2 regions of the Paenibacillus sp. FSL W7-1279 genome follow, and region 2 is predicted to be linked to the other one. Evidence: riboswitches for the same ligand, from Rfam matches in the RefSeq annotation. Region 2 holds a riboswitch; the other holds the start of a gene.

Region 1 (11,430 bases), 1.7 Mb from region 2:
CAGATTGACGAAAATGGAAATAAAGGAATTGGAACAGAAGTTGTGATTTATATGCAAAAAAGTTTGATTAACTAAACGGGAAACGATCGCTCAATAATGAAAATAGACGGGGCTGTCTCGAAAGTCATCAGTAGATGACGGAGGGATACCCTTTTTTTGTTATAAGCAGTCAAGTTCCTGACAACAGCTTTATTTAGGTAACGAGCAAAATGACAAGGAATGCGGCTGATATGATGCAGTCCTCATTTTTATATTGACTAAATGTTCATTCAATAATAAAATAATACTAAAAATTCCAGTAGGCGCCTTCTATTATTGGGCCAAATTGGTTTGAGGATGATCAGAGATGGAAACACGTGTGAATCAAATTGAATTGAATGGACGCACTTTTCAATATCGAGAGAGTGGGGAACCTTCTGCACCGCCGATTGTTGCACTTCACGCGCTGGGAAAAAGCGCAGAATCATGGGATCAAGTCGCAGTTGCATTAGGAGAAAAATGCCGCGTTTTAGCTTTAGATCAACGGGGTCACGGTGGGAGCGCAAGAATAGGTAAATACACTTTTGAACTGATGTGCGATGACTTGTTTCATTTTGCAAATGCTATGAATTTGGAACGATTTACGCTTCTTGGGCATTCCATGGGGGGAACAGTATCCTACCTTTTCTCGGAAACATATCCTTCGAGGATAGAAAAGTTGATCGTTGAAGACACTCCACCTCCCTTTCCGGATAAGCCGATCGAAGTTCCTGCCGAACCTTCTGATCCTATGCCGTTTGATTGGCTGGTAGTGCCTTCGATTTTACGGCAACTTAATGAACCTAATCCCGAATGGTGGCTGCGTCTTAACGACATCATCATGCCGACTCTTATTATAGGCGGTGGGTCCAGTCATATTCCTCAAAACAAATTGCAGGAAGTTTCTGAGCTTATTCCGAATGGCGAGTTGGTAATGATACAGGATGCTGGGCACTTTGTGCATGATGATAATTTACCAGCTTTCTTGTCTGCCGTAAAAAAGTTCCTTGATTTGTAAGTTTCCGAACGCTTCACATCCGATATGGCTATTGCGGATAGGAGACTGTGGGGGGAAATTAGCGTTGTGATATTGAAAGTCGCTATTTTAGCGGCTTTTTTGTTTTTTCGGTACAAGTTTGTGTCCCGAGTCTAGACGAATAACTTTTCATGGATGCGATTTTCTGAAAGGAAAAGACTCTTGCAAGTCACTCTTGCAAAGAGTCTTTTTTTGAAGATATAGTCACGCGTCGGCTCAGGCCGCTAAGACAAAGAGTATATTATTAAAGATTGGTGAAGGGAGGGATTGTTATCTACAATAACCATGTCCAGAACATGATTACCAAGATCCCGGATGGAACGCTTGTCCGCGACTCGGGCTCGGCTGTATTTTTGATTGAACACGGCCAAAAACGGCCCATTATGGATATCGATTCTTTTTATTTTTACAAACTGATGGCCAGGAAAATCATACCGCTTGAGGATATGCTGCTTAACCTGTATCCCCTTGGAGAAGGCGTGACGGTTACGGGACAGTGGGCGAAGTGCGCCCCGGCGACGCTATTCGTAAAGGGGGGTGGATCCGGGATCTTTTTGTGGATGGACAATTGTTTATTCCCGATCCAGTCTGGAGAAGTCTTCCAACGTTTGCGGTGTCAAATGGACGAAATCGTGCATGTCCCGGATTCCTTGGTTCAATCTTTGCAGATTGGACACACCATCGACGCCTCTTTTTTTCTTCAGTACCCGGTGCTTAACGGACGCCTGTACAGCTCCCCGAGCGGTCATATTTATTACGGCGAGCGGCGAACGCTGCGAAAAGTGGAAGGCCCCTCCGTTTTTTCCTTCTTTCAATGGAGCGTACATCAGCTGATCTATCTAACCCAAAATGAATTTATAAAAAGTCCGATAGGAAAACCGGTACTTTCCTAACCGGGGTCAATACGCGGGTAGGAGGTTAAGATAACATGATACCGAAGGTAACGGTTATTATCCCTTTCTACAACTGTGTTTATGTTCAACAGGCCGTAGAGAGTGCTTTGGCGCAAACCTATCCCGAGATAGAGGTTATTGTGGTCGATGACGGGTCTACCGAACATATGGATCTCCTGAATCCTTATGTTGACCGCATCCGGTATATCCGAAAGATCAACGGGGGAACGGCTTCCGCCCTTAACGCCGGTATTCGAGAAGCTAAAGGGGATTATATTGCTTGGCTCAGTTCGGACGACTTTTATCTTCCCAACAAAACAGCAAGACAAATGTCGTTTATGCTGGAACGTGGGGCATGGATCAGCAGTACAAACTTCAACTTCGTCAACGATCGGAACTTAGTGCTCATGGAAGCACCGAATTTTTCGTTTACTTCGAATCTGGAGCTGCTTGATCGATTGAAGAGGGAATGTCCAATTAATGGCTGTACGATCATGATGAAGCGGCAGCTCCTTGAACATGTCGGCATGTTCAATGAAGAGATTAAATACACGCAGGACTACGACATGTGGTGCCGGGTCGTGCTCGCCGGGTACGAATTTCATTATTTGCATGATATTCTTCTGCATTACCGATATCATCCGAACATGGGAACCTTAAAGCACAAAGACGCCCTTAAGCGGGAAATCGGGACCCTTCAGGCCATATACGGCGACAGACTGGAGCAGCGGAGACAGGTATTACTGACAGGAGGGTGGCAGCCTTGAAAATCTTGCTGGCTACCTTTTTTCAAATCCCGTACGTCGGTGGATTATGGAAATATATGTTGCAGGTGAAGCAGGGGCTTGAACGAGAGGGACATCAGGTGGATCTTTTTGGGAACGGACTGGATCGGTTTTATATTTTCAACAGTAATCAGGAGGTTCCGAAGGTTCATTTCAAGGAAATGTTCGATTACAAGATAACCCCTGCCACCGCGCCTTTGATTGCGGAGCATCCCTGGGTCAGGGAAGCGGAGACCGACAGGTATTGCATGGAGTTATCACTCGCCTTTATCGGTCTTGATCAATACGATATCATACACGCGCAAGACGTTCTTGCCGCCGCTGCCATAAAACGCATAAAACCAGGACAAATACCGTTAGTGACCTCCATTCACGCTTCTGCAGCTCTTACAGTACGGGATATGCTTGAGAACAACAAAACTTCTTCGGAAGACCCCACTAGCTCCTTGGTCTGGAAATACTATAAATCTATGGAATACTTGGGGAGTTCGGTAAGCGATAAAGTCCTTCTTGCTTCCGAATGGCTTAAAGAAGTGATGGTCCATCAATTTAGGGCTCCTTCCGATCGAATTGTCCTTATTCCTTACGCCCTCGACATCCCTTTTTTTCAAAGCAGCATGCGTAAGGTTTCCGGAAATCCGATCATGAAGCCCAAGGATAAAACCGTGATCATCAGCACATCGCGTCTTAGCTACGAGAAGGGGATTCACGTCTTGTTGAATGCCTTGTGCAGGCTGCACGTGGACCGCCAGGATTGGGAATGCTGGTTGGTCGGAGACGGTGATAAACGATATGAATACGAGGAGTTATGTCGCCAGATGGGTATTCAGTCGGCGGTTCGTTTCCTCGGAAGCCGGGAGGACGTCCCCTATTTGCTGAGTCAGGCCGAAATTTTCGCAATGCCCAGTTTGATGGAAACCCTGTCCTACTCCGTTATGGAAGCTCAGTTAGCAGGTCTGCCCATCGTATCATCCAGTGCAGGCGGATTAAAAGAAGCGGTACGGCATAATGTTGACGGATTGCTGTCTCCTCCGGGAGACGCGCATGTACTTTATCTGTATTTGGGTCAGCTGCTGTCGGATCCTTCCTTCCGGCGCAGGCTTGGGGACAATGCGCTGGAGTGGGCCTTAAAAAACCGGTCACTTCATACGATGATCAAACATTTGACAGGGGTTTATTCGGAGCAGTTGTCTCTAAAAAAACAATCCTAATTTTAAAAGGCGGTGTTTGTTATGAACATGCATCACGTTCCCGGGGATAGATACAACGGATTGTTTTTAACCCAGCTTTCCCAGCCGCATATAGTTGTCAACCGACAGGTATGGGATCAGATTGCCGCCAAACTTCCTCAAGAGTACGCCATTCCAGATTTTCGCATCATCAATCTCATGATGAATGATGAACCATCGCCTCAACGAGAAGTGGGGTGGTAAGAACAATATGGGGACATCCAATTGGCAAAATATTTCGTATTGCGTGGAACTGCTCCGGCAGATATCGCCGTCCTCGGTACTTGATGTCGGCGTTGGATTTGGCCGCTGGGGCATGTTATGCCGCGAATTCCTCGATGTGTGGTCAGGGCGGGTATTTCGTAAGGATTGGAAGGTAAGGGTGGAGGGAATTGAAATATTCCCCAAAAACATTGACCGTTACCATGCGTATTTCTACGATAAAATTCACATCGCTGATGCTTTTGAATTTATTCCGTCAACTTCGCCCGGAGAATATGACGTCATGATTATGGGCGATGTTCTGGAGCATTTCGATAAGGATAAGGCGCTTACCCTGTTGAATGCCAGCATTGCTAGAGGCAAGCACGTTCTGCTTAACATTCCCATCGGATCGGAATGGCCGCAAGGCACGGTGTACGGCAATGAATTCGAGACCCACCGCAGCATCTGGACTACCGAGGAACTTGATGCTTTCCCCGTTAAAGCCAAAAGGCATTTTAAAGACTATATTAACCGGGATTTTTCAACGTATTTATTTTCTTCGGAGTGATAAGGGTTTCGATGGAATAACAAATGTTTGCATTAGGCATTCATTTCCATCGACAGGCGTAGAGACAATAATGGTTGGGGTGTCCAGCAAATGCAGCAGCCGGGGTTATTCCCGGCTGTTTTTGTATTCAATTCATGACGGCGCCAGAGGACGGAGCTGACTGGCGTTAGACCATGAACGGCTGCCAACCGGATTTTGACGCTGCTGTCGGTCAGGCTCAGCTCGACCGCTGCCGCCAGAGCATATCCATATTGCAATCAGAGACAGGAACCACCATGATAACATTTCTAAATCTCATAAGGGACTAGTGAGTCCACATGTTATTTACATGTATTTTACTTGTATACAAATAAAGGGATATGATAAGATGAGATCGTATTGAAAGCGTTTACTAACCGGGAAAAAATTTATTCGTAAAGGGGAGAGTTTAGTGAGAAGCAAGTGGAAGAGTCGAGTTGCCGCAGTCCTAACGGTTATCATGATGTTCGCAATTATCCCGTGGGCCATGCCGATCACGTATGCCGCAGATGAAGAATTGACCAACGTTATGATCAACGGCGGCTTCGAGGATTCTGAAGTAAATGGACGTTTGCCGGGCTGGCAGCCCGATGAAGACACAGCTGCCATTACCGTAAGTGAGTCCGTGTACGCAGACGGGAAACGAAGTCTTCAGGTGGAACGCCTGTCGCCCGATGCAGGCTCCGGAGCGGTCAGCGATGCATACGCCGTCCAGCCATTCGGCAATGTCATCATGACAGCAAGTGTGCTCTCGGATGAAGGTCAAGGCGGCAAAGCAGACCTCAGGTTTTATGATGCAGACGGAAAGCTTGTCTCCGTAGTGAGCGGCCTGGTCGATGAACCATCGGGCCAATGGCAGAGTTTAAGAGTGGCTGCTGCGGCACCTAAAAATGCTGCAGAGGTCAAAGTCGCCTTCAAGTTTAATGGCGATCAAACCGGCAGGTATTTCGTTGACAGCGTCACATTGCAAACGCATGCGTCCTCACCGTACTTAACGAATTTGGGACCGCAATCGTCGAGTCTAACTCTGATGACTGCAGCCTTCGGTAAAGACAAGAATGGTCAGGATGCTTTGTTTACGGTCGCACAGGGTGATCCGGCACAATTCATCGTAATGGATGTAGCTTCGAAAGAAGTGAAATCCACACATCCACTGGTTGCGCTTGACGGAAGCAACGTATCGGCAGCTTGGGCGATTGTGACAGCCTCCGATGGAAAGGTATACATCGGCAGTACGCCGAACGGGACGTTGTTTCAATATGATCCGGCAGAGGATACATTGCGGGCGATCGGCAAACCGGTTCCTACCGATACCGTGATCTGGACGCTTGTAGCCGGGGAAGATGGCAAAGTATATGGAGGAACGGGATATTCCCAAACGCTGTTTGAATATGATCCCGCATCCGACCAGACCAGAATCCTTAAATCCTTCAAGACTTCTTCGAAAGAGTCTCATATCCGCAGCCTTGCTTACGATTCCGATCGTCAAGTGATCTATGTGGGGGGAGCCGATGTCGCCAAGCTTTATCAATACAATCTCGCAAGCGGAAGATCCACCGCGCTTCATCCGCCTGAATTTAACGGCATGACTTCGGTTTATGATCTCCGGTATGCAGGGGGCAAACTTTTCGTGCGCGTGGATCCAGGACCCGTTATGTGTGTCTATGATCCCGATACCTCCAGTTGGATCGTAAATAAAAATACGGCCTATAATGCCCGGGGATTCTCACCAATATCGCCAGACGGCAAAACGGTGTTCTACACCTATTATGAGACTCTCCCGGGAGGCGGGCAGCAGTGGTCGCTTTATTCGTATGATGTGAATACGGGGGTTTACGGCTCGCTGGGCGTGGATGTCAAAGGAGCAGGCGTCGCTTTTGGTTATGTTCAGCTGGATCAGGCAAAGTATCCGGGCTGGACCTTGGTCGGATTGGCCGGAAATAGCGGCAGGGCATTTTATTACAATCTGGAAACCGGTTTGATTGAGACGCCGGAGCTTCCGTTTCCGGCACAGTTTGTGGAATTGTTTAATATCGGGAAGAGCACAGACGGGCAGATTCTGTCTTCGGGCTTCATTTCAGGCGGGGGAATGGGAATTTACTCGCCGACCCGTAACGAGACCAAGCATTATCCTCAAATCGGTCAAGTCGAAGGGTTCGGTTCATTGAACGGAAAGATGTATCTCGGTGTTTATCCTAGAGCGACCCTCTTTGAATACGATCCAGCCAAACCTTGGAACCGGACGGACCCATCAGAACCGAATAATCCGCTGCGGCTTGGTCAGTTGGGTTCGGAGCAAGACCGGCCCGTAGCCATGCTCGGGGTCGAGGAAGAAAACCTGTTATACATCGGTTCCTATCCAATTGCAGGCAAAACAGGCGGGGCACTTACCGTCTACAATCCTGTTACCGGAAAGTTTGATGTGAAGCGCGACATTATATCCGGTCATTCGATCAATTCGTTGCTTTACCAAAATGGAAAGCTGTTTATGGCCACCGGCGCGATGACCGGCGGAGAGGGGAAACTTGCCATTTACGATACAGCATCAGGCCGAGTAGAGCTGGAACAGGTACCTGTTCCGGGCAAAAAAGCAGTAACCTCTTTGATATGGGGCCCGGACGGTAACATATGGGGAATGGCGCTGGGGGCTCTGTTCATCTATGATACGGAACGCCAAGAGATTATTTACAGTGAGGATATGTTTCCTACAGCAGATTATGCACACAGCAATCCTCGATTGACCATTGGAACGGACGGCTATGTGTACGGTACCATTTATACGGGATATGTTGCTGACCATACTTATACGAGCAAGATGTTTAAGATTGACACAGCAAGCAAATCGCTGTCCATCTTGTTGGAGAGCAATGCGGAAAAGCTGGCGCAGGACGACTTTGGCAACTTCTATTTCAAATATGGCAGCGAGCTAATGAAGTATAGCGACCCGAATCTGGTCATGCCGCTGGACAAAGTACAACTCGAGGCTGAATCGCTCCAGCTTCACCCGGGAGATGAGGTCGGTTATTCCTACGAAGTCTTCCTTGAGAGAGGAAGAACGACTAAGGAGTTATCCGGCGCTCACATTGAGTATTTGAGCAGCCGTCCGGATAAGGCGGCGATCGACCCCAAAGGAAAGATTATCGCCAAGCATCCGGGGCAAGCCGAATTGTCGATTCGAATTACATTGAACGGGGTAACAGTTGAATCCAATAAAATCAAGGTGAAAATAACCGGACCTTTTTAAAACTGTTCATGACATATAGCAATATGAGGCCGTTGTCCTGGACAACGGCTCTTTATTTTATTATCCAGTGATCCATTAGACCGGGAACTTGAAGGATGGAATTACCAAGTGGGTTGAACTTATGAAAGTTTTCTGATCGGAAGCGAGATGTCCTTACCAGTTAAAGACGGTAATTTAGTCCCGTTTGACAAGAGGCAAAAGTTATAGTGTTTGATGATTTCTGCTGTCGCAATTAGGTCAATGGATATAGGAGTGAAGTTAAAAAATAGAACTATTTTCTTGATCAGCCATCATCTAATATCCAAGTAATTACAGAAAATCGCAGCCTTTCTTTTGAACAGAATAGCTTTAATACATAGTTAAATGAAGTGTAGTGAAGTCGAGGAGTGGAAAAAATTAGTAAAGATTAACTATCACGACCTAGTGTTTCATGAGGGTTATCAATATCATCAAAACCATTCTTGAAAGACAATATTGAACAAAAGACCTATCGATTTTCATTTGGAAACAAGATACAGTAATTGTAAATCGAATACATAATATAATCATGGTTTACAATTTAAATACTATTTTTGTACGACAATAGCAAACCCACCGAAAGGTGGCGACGCAAAGCTATAGGGGCTAATGCGGGATCTACTGCGACCGCAATGCCAGCCAGTTGCCGAATACAACGGGAAACCTCCGTTTTATTCATTATTTTGAATTGAAGAAAGGGGTTTTTTTGACGTTCCAAAAAACAACGGTGGCTTCGCTATAAAAAACTAGTTTGGGGTTGAAGGGGGACATTACTTGATCGCAGAATGCGAAGAGGATTTTTCTGTTCGTTAACAATCAGACATTAATGAATCGATTATCCGGGAGGTTGATGGTCATGGAACAAACGACTTGTGATGTATCAATTGACGAATTGCCGAGGGGGGGATGGGCCAACGATGAAGGAAACCAGGTTCGTTTTTCCCTGGATTTTGCAACGACCCGAAAACTCCATGAACTTGCGTTCAATTTCGGAATAACTGTGGATATGGCACTTATGGCTTGTTATGCGATCCTGCTTGCCAAATATACCGGCGAGGATGATCCTGTAATTGGGTATCTGTTGGAAAGACAGATGTTTCCTATACGTTACTCTCCTACTGTACATAAGCCATTAGGTAAGTTTCTGATAGAAGTCAAGCATACCACGATGCAAGCACTCGAAGATCGGAATATGCGAAAGAATTTGAGCGGCAACCCGTTCATCAAAGCGGCGTTTACTTGGCAAAACGCCAATGCCACTCCTTATGAATCCGATCAGCTGGGGACGTTTGAGCTTGCTTTGACGGCTTTTAAGAAGGAATTTATCATGATACACCTTGAATATTCGACCCGCTCCTACAGAAAAGAAACGATCGAGCAGATGAGCGGCCACTTGAGCCGAATCGTGCATGAAGTAGTTGATTTCCCCGAGAAGGTGATTGCCGACATACGTATGATGTCGGAAGAAGAGGAGAGACAGATTCAGGCTTTCAGCGGATCCAAGACGGACTATCCTTCCAGCCAAACGGTCCATTACTTGTTTGAGGAACAGGTCCGTTTAACCCCCGATCGCCCGGCGGTCATGACCGAGGACCATCAGATGTCCTATCGGGAATTGAACGAACGCGCGAATCAGCTTGCAAAAGCACTGCAGGATCACGGCATTAAGCCGGAGAGCGTTGTTGGCATTGTCGCGGATCGGTCTGTCAATATGATTGTCGGGCTTACAGCCATATTGAAAGCTGGCGGCGCTTATATGCCCATCGAAGCCGATTTTCCGTGCGAAAGAATCGAATATATGCTCAAGGACAGTCGAGCGGGATTTTTACTGGCTCCTTCCAGCTGGAAGCCTGACATAGCATTTGAGGGAAAAGTAATTTATTGGGACAACGCGCAGCTAAGCCTTGACAGCTGTCCCCATACGATATCTGCAGCAACCTCGCAAAGTCTAGCCTATATCATCTATACTTCCGGATCAACGGGGACACCGAAAGGAGTCATGGTTGAGCATCGTAACATCGTAAGACTGGTCAAGAATACCAATTATTTCAACTTTTCCAAGGAGCATCGAATTTTGCAAACCGGTACAATAACATTCGATGCGTCGACCTTTGAAATTTGGGGATCCCTTTTGAACGGATCTACTTTGTATTTGATGAAGGACACGGACCTATTTGACCTTTACAAATTGAAGGAAACCATCATCGGCCACCGCATTACGGCTTGGTTTCTGACTACGGCTCAATTCCATAATCTGGCCGAACAGGACCCAGACGCCTTTCGTATGTTAGACACCTTGCTAATCGGCGGAGAAGCGTTATCGCCGAAGCACGTAAATGCCGTAAGGAAGAGGTGCCCCGATCTGCGGATGATCCATATGTACGGTCCAACGGAAAACACGACGTTCTCCACTTACTTCCCGATCGAACGTGATTTCGAATCGACCATTCCAATTGGCAGACCAATATGCAATTCATCCGCTTATATTCTTGATAAACAGTTGAAGCTTCAGCCGATCGGAGTAGTAGGAGAGCTTTGCGTCGGAGGAGACGGTATCGCGCGGGGGTATGTGAATCAGCTGGAATTGACAGAAGCCAAGTTTGTGGAACATCCGCTCCTCGGGGAAAGGTTATATCGAACGGGGGATTTGGCCCTGTGGCTGCCGGATGGCAATATCGAAATGATCGGGCGAATCGACGATCAAGTAAAGATCCGAGGGTATCGAGTGGAACCGGGAGAAATCGAGACCCGGCTATTGGAACACAACGCAATCTCGAAAGCCGCGGTAGCCGTCAAAGCAGACGGAAGTGGAAATCCGATAATATGTGCGTATTTTGTTGCGAAACAGGTGTTGTCCGAAACGGAAGTCAAGGCGTATTTAGCCCGGAATTTGCCTGAATATTTCCTGCCTTCACTTGTGGTGCAGATGGAAAGTTTGCCGCTTACCCCTAACGGGAAAGTCGATAAAAAAGCTCTGCCGGACCCTGATCTTCTTCGTCCGATGCTCGTCAACTGAGACGAACCGCTAAACGAAACGCAGCAAATGCTTAAAAAGATCTGGCTGTACAAGGATGTGGAGCAAATCGAGACCGCATTTGACCCGATCTATCGATGTTTATCGTCCAGTCATCACCAATGATGGATGGGAGCACACTAATTTGGGTAGGGAGCAAGGAAGGAAAAAAGTGAACAAAACAGATAAAGAGAAGTCAAGGCTAAAGTATGATGACGGCAAGCAGTCACCTTAAACAAAGGTTGACTGCTTTTTCTTTTGTGAACAGTTTAACCTTGCTATTCCATCCGCCACTGTCGGATTATCATCAAAATTATTCTAAAGTTACTTCAACCGACAGGGGATTGCCCCCCGTTGTATAATTCATTAATACAAAAGCATGTCCACATTACATAGGGGCGGGG
Region 2 (11,430 bases):
CATAACGTCTCACGCTATACTTCGGCTCTTCTTGTCCAATGATCTGGGCAAGGGGAGCCGTTTTCCATGTTGGGGATTCAATCCCGTCCATTAGGCTTGTTCGGAGATCAGATCATGGGGCGAGTTATACCCCTGTTTCTAAAATTGTCTCCGTTTGATTCAAACTGGTCAACGCTACACTAACCTCCCATAACTGTTTCCTATTTTCATTGTTATAAGAAATTTCGGATGATTTTATTTGTTTCGTACCTTCAAAATATTTCCCTGTCGTTTGGTTAAACTTGCTATCGGTTACTAGAGCAGCCAATGCTTTCCCGGACTGACGCACCGTATTCACGTTAGGGTAAAATAGCGTTAAAACAGGCATAAGATAGTTCCAAACAAATCTCATAATCGGCGTATAGCTTTGAGCAAGGCCCGTGCCTGGCATCATTCCCGGATCGAAAGCATTTACGGTAATATTCTTTTGGGTTTGCTGCTTTATTCGATTGGCCAACTCGTAGGTGAAATATAAATTACATAACTTTGAAGTCGTGTAGCGCCGTCTGCCAATGAGAGATATAGCTTCGCTCGAGCTCGCCTGGTCAGGATAGGCTAATAATTGGGGATCTACAAAATCAGGTGCAGGCATTCCTGTCTTTTTCAATGGATCATGGGTTCCGCTGCTGACTAACACGATTCTGCCGGACTGCGTTATTTGTCCAAGCAGCATATTAGCCAGGAGGAAATGTCCAAGATGATTTACGCCAAAGGTAGCTTCAAACCCATCTTTCGTATAATGCGTTTTATCGATAAACTGTACGCCTGCATTGCATACAAGTGCATATAAAGGCGGGTAATCCATTTGTGTAAACTTGCTTATAAAACCTCTTATGGATGCCATAGATGAAAGATCGAGCTCCAAAAAGGTTATGTTTTTATTATTGGTTTCTTGAATTAACGCATCTACTGCTTGATTGGCTTTAGCAGCGTCGCGGCAGGCGATCACCACATGATAACTTTTGTCATGCCTAGCTAATATCTTAGCGCATTCATATCCTAAACCAGAGTTCCCGCCTGTTACGATCACCGTTTGTTTCTGTGGACTCATTCCTAACCACGCTCCTATTTTGGTATTTCATACGTTGACAGTGTCAACATACGGTGATTATATACCTGCAAAGTTGACACTGTCAACAGTGTTGGTGTAAAATTTAAGACATGAAATTACAATCCATATCTTAAGAGGATATTATGAACGATACCAAACAAAAGCTGATTCATATCACCAGACAAATGATTGATCGACAAGGCATTGATGCTGTCAGCATGCGCGAGCTTGGTAAAGAAATGAACTTGTCCCGCAGTGCCATGTACAGACATTTCAAAAATAAGGAAGACTTGCTGGCGGCTGTTGCGGTTGAAAATTTTGAGATGCTGACCAGCACGATTCGAAAAACAATGGAAAGCACAAACGATTCGCGAAAACTTATATATGCTATTTTGTGTACGTATTTTGAATTTGGTATCAACCATCAGGAGCATTACCGCTTGATGTTCCGAAAGCAATGGGATAAGGAGTTGTATCCTGATCTTTATCATTCTGCTTTTGAGATATTTAAGCTTGTAGAAACGTGTTTGGAAAAGGCAGAGAACATTCGGAAACCCCCAACCGAATCAACCGCCATCATGTATGCGTTCATTCATGGCTTGGTTGAATTGAATTCAGCCCAGCATACGGAACCGGAAAAGGGACTGGATCATCCAACCCATCTTCTCGATTCTTTTCTCGATCTGATTTTTATTTAGGAGAGCAAGCATCGCGTTAAACCAATGTGCAGTAACATAGATACCAAAATACCTCTGATCGAGATCAGAGGTATTTAATGTGCGTTCATCTCACGCTGGGTTTAGCTTTATACATCATGATCCTGCTGAAATGATCTCGTCAATTTTAATCCAACGCGATTCCTCTTCGGCCATGGATAGTTTGATCTCCCGTCTAAATGTATGGATCAGCACGACAATTCCTGTCAATTCCGTGTCCTCATATTCATCGAATAGCCTTACGGTAATCATACGGTGTTCATGAAATGACTCGGCGAGGGCCCCCTCGATTAATTCCATTTCTTGCGGATCCAGCGTCGGCCGGCCTTTCCGGCCATCTTCCAGCTGCCTGCGAATGATGGTTTCTTTGTGTTCCGGCAGCATCATCCGACTGGATTCCCACAGCCCATTGCCCTCAAGCTTTTTTCGTGTTGTCATTTATAGTGTCCTCCTATCTTGGCTGATCGATCCAGCGCTTGGCCTGCGTCCGTTTTGGATACGGCTCGGATCACAATCGAATTCCCGTATTTATTTTTCAGGGCATCGGTCACCCGTTCAAGTGCCATCGACCGCTCCCGTCCGGTATCAAACAATGACAATTGGTATTCCGTGTCCGGGGAAAACTGTGACAAGCTAATACCGACCCGCCGAATCGGCAGGCCGTCCCAATACGTTTCAAGCAGCCGGCATGCCCAGCGGTAAACCTGATTCGTAATATTCGATGGATCCTCCATCTTCATTTGTCGGCTAAATCCCGTAGGGCGGTCAAAGTCTGCCCCCATACAACCGACCGACACCACATGCCCCATAAAACCAAGACCGCGGCATCGCTGGCAAACCAACTCCGTCAGCTCCAGCAGTACGACCTTGATTTCTTCCAGCTTGGTATAATCGCGAGGGAGGGTCATCATGTGTCCAACCGATTTAGGGTCAACCTGGTGCGTGCCTGGCCTTACCGGGCTATCATCGATTCCGTTGGCAATTCGCCAGTACATCTCGGCTGAAATATCGGAATTTTTACCGAATTTACGGCGCATCATCTGCTTCAATTTAGCAAGAGGCGTCTGAGCCACGCTGCCGATCGTGGGCAGCCCCATGACGTTAAAGTGGCGGGTCATCTTGCTGCCGGCCATAAACATGCAGCTGACGGGCAGTTTCCAGAGGGTATCCGGAAGCGAGTCCTTGGACAACGTGTAGATGCCGGACGGATTTTTCTTGGCGTAGTTATCACAGGCGGTTTTAGCCAGGATTTTGGTTTCGCCGATGCCGAAGCGAGCGTACACACCCGTGGCATCCATGACATGACGCTGAATGGTTCTGGCTAACTCATCCGGTGTGCCGAACAGATGCAGCGAACCGGTAACGTCTAAAAATTGCTCGTCGATACTGTAAGGCTCAACTAAATCGGTATAACTCTTGTATATCTCCGTGATTTGCATCGAGACGTCAATATACTTCTGCATCCTGGGTTTGATGACGACAAGGTCGGGACACTTGGATAGTGCCTCTCCTAATCGCTCTGCCGTCGTTATTCCTTTTGCTTTAGCGAGCGGACAAGCAGCCAACACGATGCCTGAACGTCTTTCCGGATCCCCTGCAACGACCAAAGGGCGGTTTTTATACTCGGGATGGTCTGCTTTCTCAACAGATGCATAAAAGGACTGGCAATCCCCTAACATGATCACTCGGTTAGATGATTTCACAGCGAACTCCCCTTATCTGCGATTTTCAGCCCCAGGTAGGTGTACGATCTCTGCTCGATCTCTGCCTCAATTAGCCCCCACAGTATAGACAGCTTGTGATGATACCCCCTGCAGATGAATTCAACCTCAATGCCAAGCTTTGTTTTTCGATCCTCGTAAACCTTAATGGCGTATTCACGCATTTTCCTGCGAGCCAGAGCTAAATCGGATAATGCAGCTGCCTGCAAATGGTCGATCATCGCATTCGTTAGCTCCGGGGTCTTTAAATCTGCTCTACATAGGATCGAACGGTCATGCTCTAACACATCAAGTAAAAGGGGTAATAAAATATAATCCTTCACCAGTTGGGTTTCATCTGGTTTCAACCCAATACTCAACATCATTAACCACCTCATCGACGGGAACGTTTGTTTGTATTATATGCGAACATTCGTTCTTTTATCAATGTAAATTATACCCTTATGAAGAGGAATCAGAAACTCACAAGCGGTACCTGGCATAATCAGTGATTAAAGACCCCCACCTGGAGCCTTTCAATCAACGGATGGTTTTTGTTCAGATTCACTTTCATTACAAAATCGGAAGGGATCTCTTGGATGCAAAACGAAATATCCTCCTGTAAAAATTCCGGTCTTTCAATATCGTAAAACTTCCCGGCCGCTTCTGACTTTCGAATTCGCTCAATGGTTTGTTCGGCAGATATACGATTAGTGTCTTGGAGAATTTCCGATATATATTGTGCGCAGGCCAGATCATCATCCCCTGACGGATGCGAAGCAATTACATTAATCGTCATGTCATCGTCTTTTAATAAGTTCCTCTTTATAAACTCTGCGGTTGTTCTTGCATTTGTGAACCCGGTAACGAATAGATGCTCGGTGCTCAATGCGTTTAGGGTGGCTGTAACTCCATTGGTAGTCTTTTGGATCAGAAATTTCTCCCGAAGATCGAAGCCATGTAAACGCGCAGGCGAATTATCCAGCTCAAACCCCGGAATCGGCAGACCCTGTATCTCTCCCGCCAATAAAAAGTCAGGATAGATTTTCTTTAGACGCAAGGCATCGTCCAGAGTTCCTGCCAGAATGATACCCTGAACCCCATGGATAAAGGCATAGTGCGCTACGGTAAAAGCCCTTATAACATCAATTACAATATTGATGTGTGATGCGTCCAAGGTGTGATGGTGTCCTTGAATAATCTGTATCGGCATGTCGTATCCCCTTTTCCCCGGCATAATGGGCTATTTTAGTAACAGTATATTTGCCCAAAACCAAGGAGTGCTCAAATCCTCTAATGGATTCAGCAGCAGCGATGGAATATTAAATCCGGATGTGGTGATAATTAGGAAGCATGGAAATAAAGAAAATGTTCTGTTCTACACGAACTTCAAGTCCGAGGAGCGATACCATGGAGAAGACCAAAAAGCGAAAACTGAATATCAGCTTTCATAGCGATATCGACCTGCAGACCGACTCCGAGGAGACACAAGACAGCGAATCCACCGGAAAATCAAAAACTTCTACCGGTTCAAAGGGTCAAGTGTGGGAATTTATCGCACTGGCAACGATCCCGATCGTGCTCGTTTTTGGCAATTCCATGCTAGTTCCGGGGCTTCCTGAAATGCAAAGGGAACTGGGTATCAGTAAATTCCAAAGCAGCTTGATCATCACGATTTTCTCCTTGGCAGCTGGCTTATTTATTCCGATTATTGGTTATTTGTCCGATCGATTTGGACGCAAAGTTATTATTATACCCGCCCTGATCATATATGGAGGTTCCGGTATTCTGGCAGGATTCGGTGCTATTTGGAACTCTTTTGGGGTGATTATTACCGCGAGGGCGATTCAGGGGCTAGCGGCCGCCGGAACAGCACCGATTGCCATGGCGCTCGTCGGCGATTTATACGATGGCGGGACAGAGAGCAAGGCACTGGGACTAATCGAAGCCTCCAATGGCGCCGGCAAGGTACTCAGCCCGATCATCGGCTCCCTGCTTATGCTGATCGTATGGTATGCTTCCTTCTTTGCATTTCCCGTGTTCTGTGCACTATCGTTGTTGGCCGTCATTTTTATGATCAAAGAATCAAAACAACATTCAAAGCAAGAACTAAGGAAGTACCTTGGAAAAATCGGGGACATCTTTAAAGAAAAAGGCCGCTGGCTCATCACTGCTTTTTTTGCCGGTTCGCTGGGGCTATTCATTTTGTTTGGCATACTGTTTTATCTATCCAACATTCTTGAAGACAAGCCGTATAACATTGACGGGGTCGTGAAGGGCTTGATTTTGGCCATTCCATTACTTGGGATGGTTATCACTTCCTATACGACGGGAAGCTTGATCAAGAAGAATGGCCTGTTGATTCGTTGGCTGATGAATATCGGGCTGATTGCCATGACCCTGTCTCTGGCAGCTACACTTTTCTTTTTTAAGAACATTTATGTGTTTATCGGGCTGCTGACAGTCAGCTGTATCGGAACCGGAATGCTTCTTCCTTGCCTGAATACGATGATCACCGGTGCAGTTGAGAAAAGTGAGCGAGGGATGATTACATCCCTTTATAATAGCTTGCGATTTTTGGGAGTTGCAGCAGGGCCGCCCTTGTTCGGGTGGATGATGGATAAATCGGATCAGGTTGTTTTTATAACCGTGTCTTCACTATCTTTGGTTACTCTAGGTTTGGTGTTCTTTTTGATTAAACCGCCTCGGCAGATCGGATGACCGTGACGAATCCCTATGACAAAAGATGGGCACCTGTCAATGGGTATGAGCATATTATGCCAATGTCATTGGATTAAACGACTAAATCAAAAAGAATTGAGGAGATCCTAGAATGAACAGTTCTCTGCGAACAGTTTGGCCCATGGAGATATGTGATCCGAGCGGGCTGCGCGAAAATCCCGAACACGGCAAAAAAGACCACGACACCTACGGGGTCATGGAACGCGGGATGACGATGGTTATTGATAAAGGCCTGGGTAGAAACATGTTCTCAGATGTGATTGAAACAGCCTCGGATTACATCGATTGTGTCAAATTCGGTTTTGGGACGGCTCCGCTGTATAAAACGGAAATGCTGCTATACAAAATCAATCTAGCCAAACAACATGGAATCACGGTCATGCCCGGCGGGACCTTGCTTGAGACAGCCGTGCAGCAAGATGTCGTCCCCGCATTTTTTAATACCGTTTGCCGTCTTGGATTTAACGCGATAGAAGTATCTGACGGCACGATTGAGATGTCGCGAAAAAAACGAACGGAACTCATTCGGGAAGGTAAACAACGCGGACTTCGGGTTTTTACGGAGTATGGTAAAAAACAATCCGGTTCCCACATCGACGCCGAAATGCTCGCGTATACGATGGAAGCGGATTTAGACGTAGGCGCGGAGTTTATCATTGTTGAAGCGCGCGAGTCTGGACTAGGCATCGGTATTTACGATAAGCATGGCGAGTGCCAGGAAGAAATGATAAATAATATCATCGACAACGTGTCGGATGCAAGAAAGCTGATTTGGGAGGCACCTCTTAAGCAGCAGCAAGCGATGCTTCTCCGCAAATTTGGATCTCATGTACATTTGGGAAATATCCAACCCACCGAAGTGCTTTCCCTTGAAACGATGCGCCGGGGTCTTCGTCAAGATACGTTTGAACTCGGGGTGAGAGAGAAACAAACCGATGGATTTTGTTACGTAATTTAAACATAGACCAAACCACAAGAGAATGTTAAATACTAGAGGGCTGCCTATGGATATCTCCAGAGTCAGCCTATACATATTTTCGTTAAAAAGATCTATCCCGGTATCCCCTCCAGGGAACAAGCATACACTTAAAAAAGCAGGACTAGCTTGTTACTCTAATCGATGAAGGATGATTCCGTGTGAACTTACAGATCCTACCCGGGCGGAAGAGCCCCTTTTTCTATCGTCATGCTTCCAAGAAACTTTTCTACATTACCGCCGGCTCCATCATTCAAGGTTTTGCCATGGCCATGTTCTTGTTTCCTCACGCCATTCCTTCGGGAGGAGGAGCAGGGATCGCGGTGCTTCTGAACCATGCGTTTGAGATCCCGATGAGTCTCGGACTGTGGCTGGCTAATTTTATTTTCCTTGCCTTTACAGTCCCTTATCTTGATGGAGTCAGTGCCTTCGGGACCATATTTGTTATAACAGTGACGTCCGTTTCCGTTAATTTCTTCGAGGTGTTCCTAGAACCCCCGTTCGGCAACGTATGGATCGATCTTCTATTCGGCTCGGTTATTCTCGGAACAGGTGTCGCCATCCTCATAAAGCAGAGGGTATCGAATGGGGGAATCGGTTATGTTGCCTTAGCCATTTATAAGTATAAAAGAATCAACCCGGGCACCTCATTGTTCTGGATGAATGGAATTATATTCGCTTTCGCTGCCTATGTGATCGATTGGAAAATTATTATCCTTGCTGTTGTATGCCAGTGGATATCAACCCGGATCATTAACTGGATTCACCAGTTCCCTCCCCCGAAATCGGTCTATCAACCCGCTTGGCGCAAAAAGTGATTCTGTATACGTGTAAGAGTGATTGACAAATCTAACAAAAATATGGAAATTTGGGTCGTACGACCTATATTAAATGAAAAACAATGTAAGTTATAGTTTGAATAAGTCATAACATGTTTGGATATTCGACAAATTCATACTCTTCGTACGACAATAGCAAACCCGCTGAAAAGCGGCGACGCAAAGCTACAGGGGCTAATGTGGATCTGCTTAAGACCGTGATGCCAGCCAGCTGCCGAATACGACGGAAGCCTCCGTCTCTTCTTACTAGTTTTTCCACCTATGTCTTTAAGCTGATGGAGGCTATTTGTGTTGTTTATTAAATTTTATGAAAGGGGGACCTGTACTAGTCTTAACAGTCTTATCTACCTGAAAAGGGACTTTAAATATATTGAAAGGCAGGTGAATCGTAGATATAATTTTCGGCACACAATCGAATCGTTTCGTACGATAATAGCAAACCCACTGAAAAGTGGCGACGCAAAGCTATAGGGGCTAATGCGGATCTGCCTAAGACCGCGATGCCAGCCAGTTGCCGAATACGACGGAAGCCTCCGTCCTATTTTGCTATGGTTATCTTAATGGATGGTGGTTTTTTATTGTTTATTTTCGCTTATAAGCTACCGAATTCAGAAGCGGAGATGACTAGAAGATCGATTTCATTATTAATCACTTATTCTTAAAAGGAAGAAGGGAAAATAATGGGCCGTAGAACACTGCTGGAAGCAAACGATCATTTTCCTAATATCCTCAGTATGTCTGAAATAAAAGGAAGGTTGATTGAACGGAAAGAAATTTTATATTTGCTGCAAGAGGAAACCAGGAATATGAACGATTTGCTGTCCATACCTTATTTATTTGTTATAACAGATACGGATGGTGCCGTTATCGATTATTGCGGCACGGATTTGTTAAAAGGATATTTTGAAAGAAATAATATAAAAAAAGGCACATCATTTGCGATGAAAACCGCAGGGGTCAATGCCATTTCTTTATCGATGGAAAATCAATCGGTTTCTGTCGTAATTGGTACCCGGCACACCAACCAATTGTTTGCCGAGCTGTCATGTGTATGTACGCCAATTCGAATAAAAAATGTGATTATAGGCTACCTTGGCCTGAGTTTTCATTATTTACACGAGGTTACATTTGCCATACCACTCATTGAACACCTGGCTAAAAATATTGAAGAAAAACTGCCTCAAAAGGACCCCATTCTACAAAAAGAGCTGACTTATTCTCACTTTGACCAATATGAATTAACAAATCGTGAGAAAGAGATAGCTTATGGATGGCTGGAAAATAAAAACGTACCTGAAATTGCGGGCATTTATGGGATTAGTCAAAGCACGGTCCGTACTTTTATTAAAAAGATATACGCAAAGACGAGCGTTAATCATAAAGGAGCATTCCTTAGGAAATTTACTTAAAATTTAAATTAAAATACATAAGTATAAACTACCCAATTTTGGGTATTTTTTTTGTTTAAGTCGAATTTTATACTTTAAAGTAAGTTGTCGTTGAAGGATTAATGAACATTTTGACAATTTCATACTTCGTACGACAATAGCAAACCCATCGAAAGGTGGCGACGTAAAGCTACGGGGGCTAAGGTGGATATAAACACTATGCCAGCCAGTTGCCGAATACGACGGGACCCCAGTCTATTTAATCATGGCGGGGGGTTTTTGTGTTTTGAGTGATATTGCTAAAGGTGGTGAAAAAATATAAAAATGTCTAATTGTAGTCTTCAGAAGATTAGAGGCAAACTATCTCACCAAATATCGTCAGCAACCTATTCTACATATTTATGCCTGTAGGGATGTCTTCTTGGGAGGAAAATCTAGAGTATGGACAAAACTAACAAAAAACATTTACTTGATGATGTTGAGACGAAGATTAATCAAGGTCTTTTCTCTGAAGCATTTAATGCCCTTTATCATGGATTAGACAGCATACGCAGACATTCTTCAAAAAAAGATTGGAAGCAGTTTATTGCCCAATATCGTCAACATGCAGTAAGCTATTTTTTCTTACAAGAACCGTTTTCTCGTCGAGCATTTGACAAACCGCGCGGTTATGCTGGTGATCCCGTAATGATGGATTCCATCTATGACTTCGACAAAACAGCACCGCCACCTTACGAGGGCAGACAAGCAGAAATTTCCGAGCTTCTCAACTACGAGCTTAATCGTATAAGTTATGCAAATGATGCTGTTCGCGAAAGAAAACGTATATTTTCCAGCAAGATTGACGAAACAGCAGAACGAGTTGCGAACCCTTATATTCTCTCTTTTCCTAGCGGCCATTTGAGAGAAGTATTGGAAAGTGTCGCGGTTAAGAATAAACGCATTGGGAAATTTGTTGCTATTGATCAAGATCAGGAGGCCCTTTCGGTTGCAGCGGAAATCATAAAAGACTTTGGCGAAACGATTCCTGCCTCCATAGTTGACATCATTGAAAATGAAGTGCCTCTTCCTGGATTTGATTTTATATACAGTGTTGGTGTATTTGATTATCTGCCCAACGGAGTTGCCAAAAAATTAGTTAACGAATTATTTAATTTGCTCAATCCCGGAGGTCGATTGTTAATAGCCAATTGGCTTCCTGATACCCCCTCTATTGCTTATATGGAGGCAGCGTTGGATTGGTGGATCACTTACCGTACCAAGGAGCAAATGCAAGAGTTAACCGAAGCTATACCAGAAGAAGATATTCATCATATTGATATTTTTGTGGAAAAATACGAGGTTGTTGTTTTTATGGAAATTGAGAAGGCGGGAGAAGTGAATTCTTTCAAAAGGAAAGGGATGGAACTATTGAAACTGCATGAGGTACGCAAGCAAATGTCGACTCCATTGGGAGCTCCTGCTTATCCTGTTGGACCTTATCATTTTCGTAACCGGGAATACCTGAACATTCTATATCGTACCGACACGGAAGCCTTGAGACGTGTAGTCCCTGAGCCGCTTGAAATTGATGAGCCTTTAGTCAAATTTGAGCTCATGTACATGCCGGATGTTACCGGTTTGGGGGCCTATACAGAATCTGGCCAGCTGATACCGGTGAGCTTTAATGGGGAGAAGGGTGAATACCAGCACGCGATGTATGTGGACAGTCTTCCTGCGATCGCGGCCGGACGTGAGATCAGCGCATATCCGAAAAAACTGGGCTCTCCAAAACTGTATATTGATTCGGACACATTAGTCGGTACGCTGGACTACGGGTCTTTACGTGTAGCCACCGCAACGATGGGATATAAACATCAGGCTCTCGACCCGGAGCAGGCCCGCCAAGAGATTTGCCAACCGACATTTATGCTCAAAATTGTGCCGAACTATGATGGAACTCAGAAGGTATGCCAACTGATGCGTACTCAGATCAAAAA

The links. A riboswitch is a leader RNA that binds a small molecule or an ion and turns the genes downstream of it on or off. The one in region 2 is predicted to bind cyclic di-GMP.
Region 1: linked by a shared signal. The riboswitch ahead of MKY82_RS17430 (amino acid adenylation domain-containing protein) and the one ahead of MKY82_RS25590 (LuxR C-terminal-related transcriptional regulator) in region 2 are both predicted to bind cyclic di-GMP.

Annotation. Positions count from the first base shown of each region.
Region 1 covers NZ_CP150215.1:3,933,453-3,944,882, reverse strand. Annotated here, with positions in the region: gene MKY82_RS17475 (GNAT family N-acetyltransferase) at 1-75, shown strand, start outside; gene MKY82_RS17470 (alpha/beta hydrolase) at 347-1,036, shown strand; gene MKY82_RS17465 (hypothetical protein) at 1,351-1,947, shown strand; gene MKY82_RS17460 (glycosyltransferase) at 1,983-2,714, shown strand; gene MKY82_RS17455 (glycosyltransferase family 4 protein) at 2,711-3,943, shown strand; gene MKY82_RS17450 (hypothetical protein) at 3,965-4,165, shown strand; gene MKY82_RS17445 (methyltransferase domain-containing protein) at 4,173-4,733, shown strand; gene MKY82_RS17440 (hypothetical protein) at 4,766-4,990, opposite strand; gene MKY82_RS17435 (hypothetical protein) at 5,164-7,995, shown strand; cyclic di-GMP riboswitch class I at 8,570-8,664, shown strand; gene MKY82_RS17430 (amino acid adenylation domain-containing protein) at 8,870-11,029, shown strand.
Region 2 covers NZ_CP150215.1:5,679,252-5,690,681, reverse strand. Annotated here, with positions in the region: gene MKY82_RS25640 (collagen binding domain-containing protein) at 1-5, shown strand, start outside; gene MKY82_RS25635 (SDR family NAD(P)-dependent oxidoreductase) at 125-1,090, opposite strand; gene MKY82_RS25630 (TetR/AcrR family transcriptional regulator) at 1,234-1,788, shown strand; gene MKY82_RS25625 (YolD-like family protein) at 1,903-2,244, opposite strand; gene MKY82_RS25620 (DNA polymerase IV) at 2,241-3,485, opposite strand; gene MKY82_RS25615 (hypothetical protein) at 3,506-3,892, opposite strand; gene MKY82_RS25610 (2-phosphosulfolactate phosphatase) at 4,012-4,719, opposite strand; gene MKY82_RS25605 (MFS transporter) at 4,917-6,227, shown strand; gene MKY82_RS25600 (phosphosulfolactate synthase) at 6,340-7,206, shown strand; gene MKY82_RS25595 (YitT family protein) at 7,458-8,042, shown strand; cyclic di-GMP riboswitch class I at 8,188-8,282, shown strand; cyclic di-GMP riboswitch class I at 8,488-8,582, shown strand; gene MKY82_RS25590 (LuxR C-terminal-related transcriptional regulator) at 8,744-9,472, shown strand; cyclic di-GMP riboswitch class I at 9,601-9,689, shown strand; partial or broken gene MKY82_RS25585 (class I SAM-dependent methyltransferase) at 9,893-10,576, shown strand; gene MKY82_RS25580 (acetoacetate decarboxylase) at 10,853-11,430, shown strand, end outside.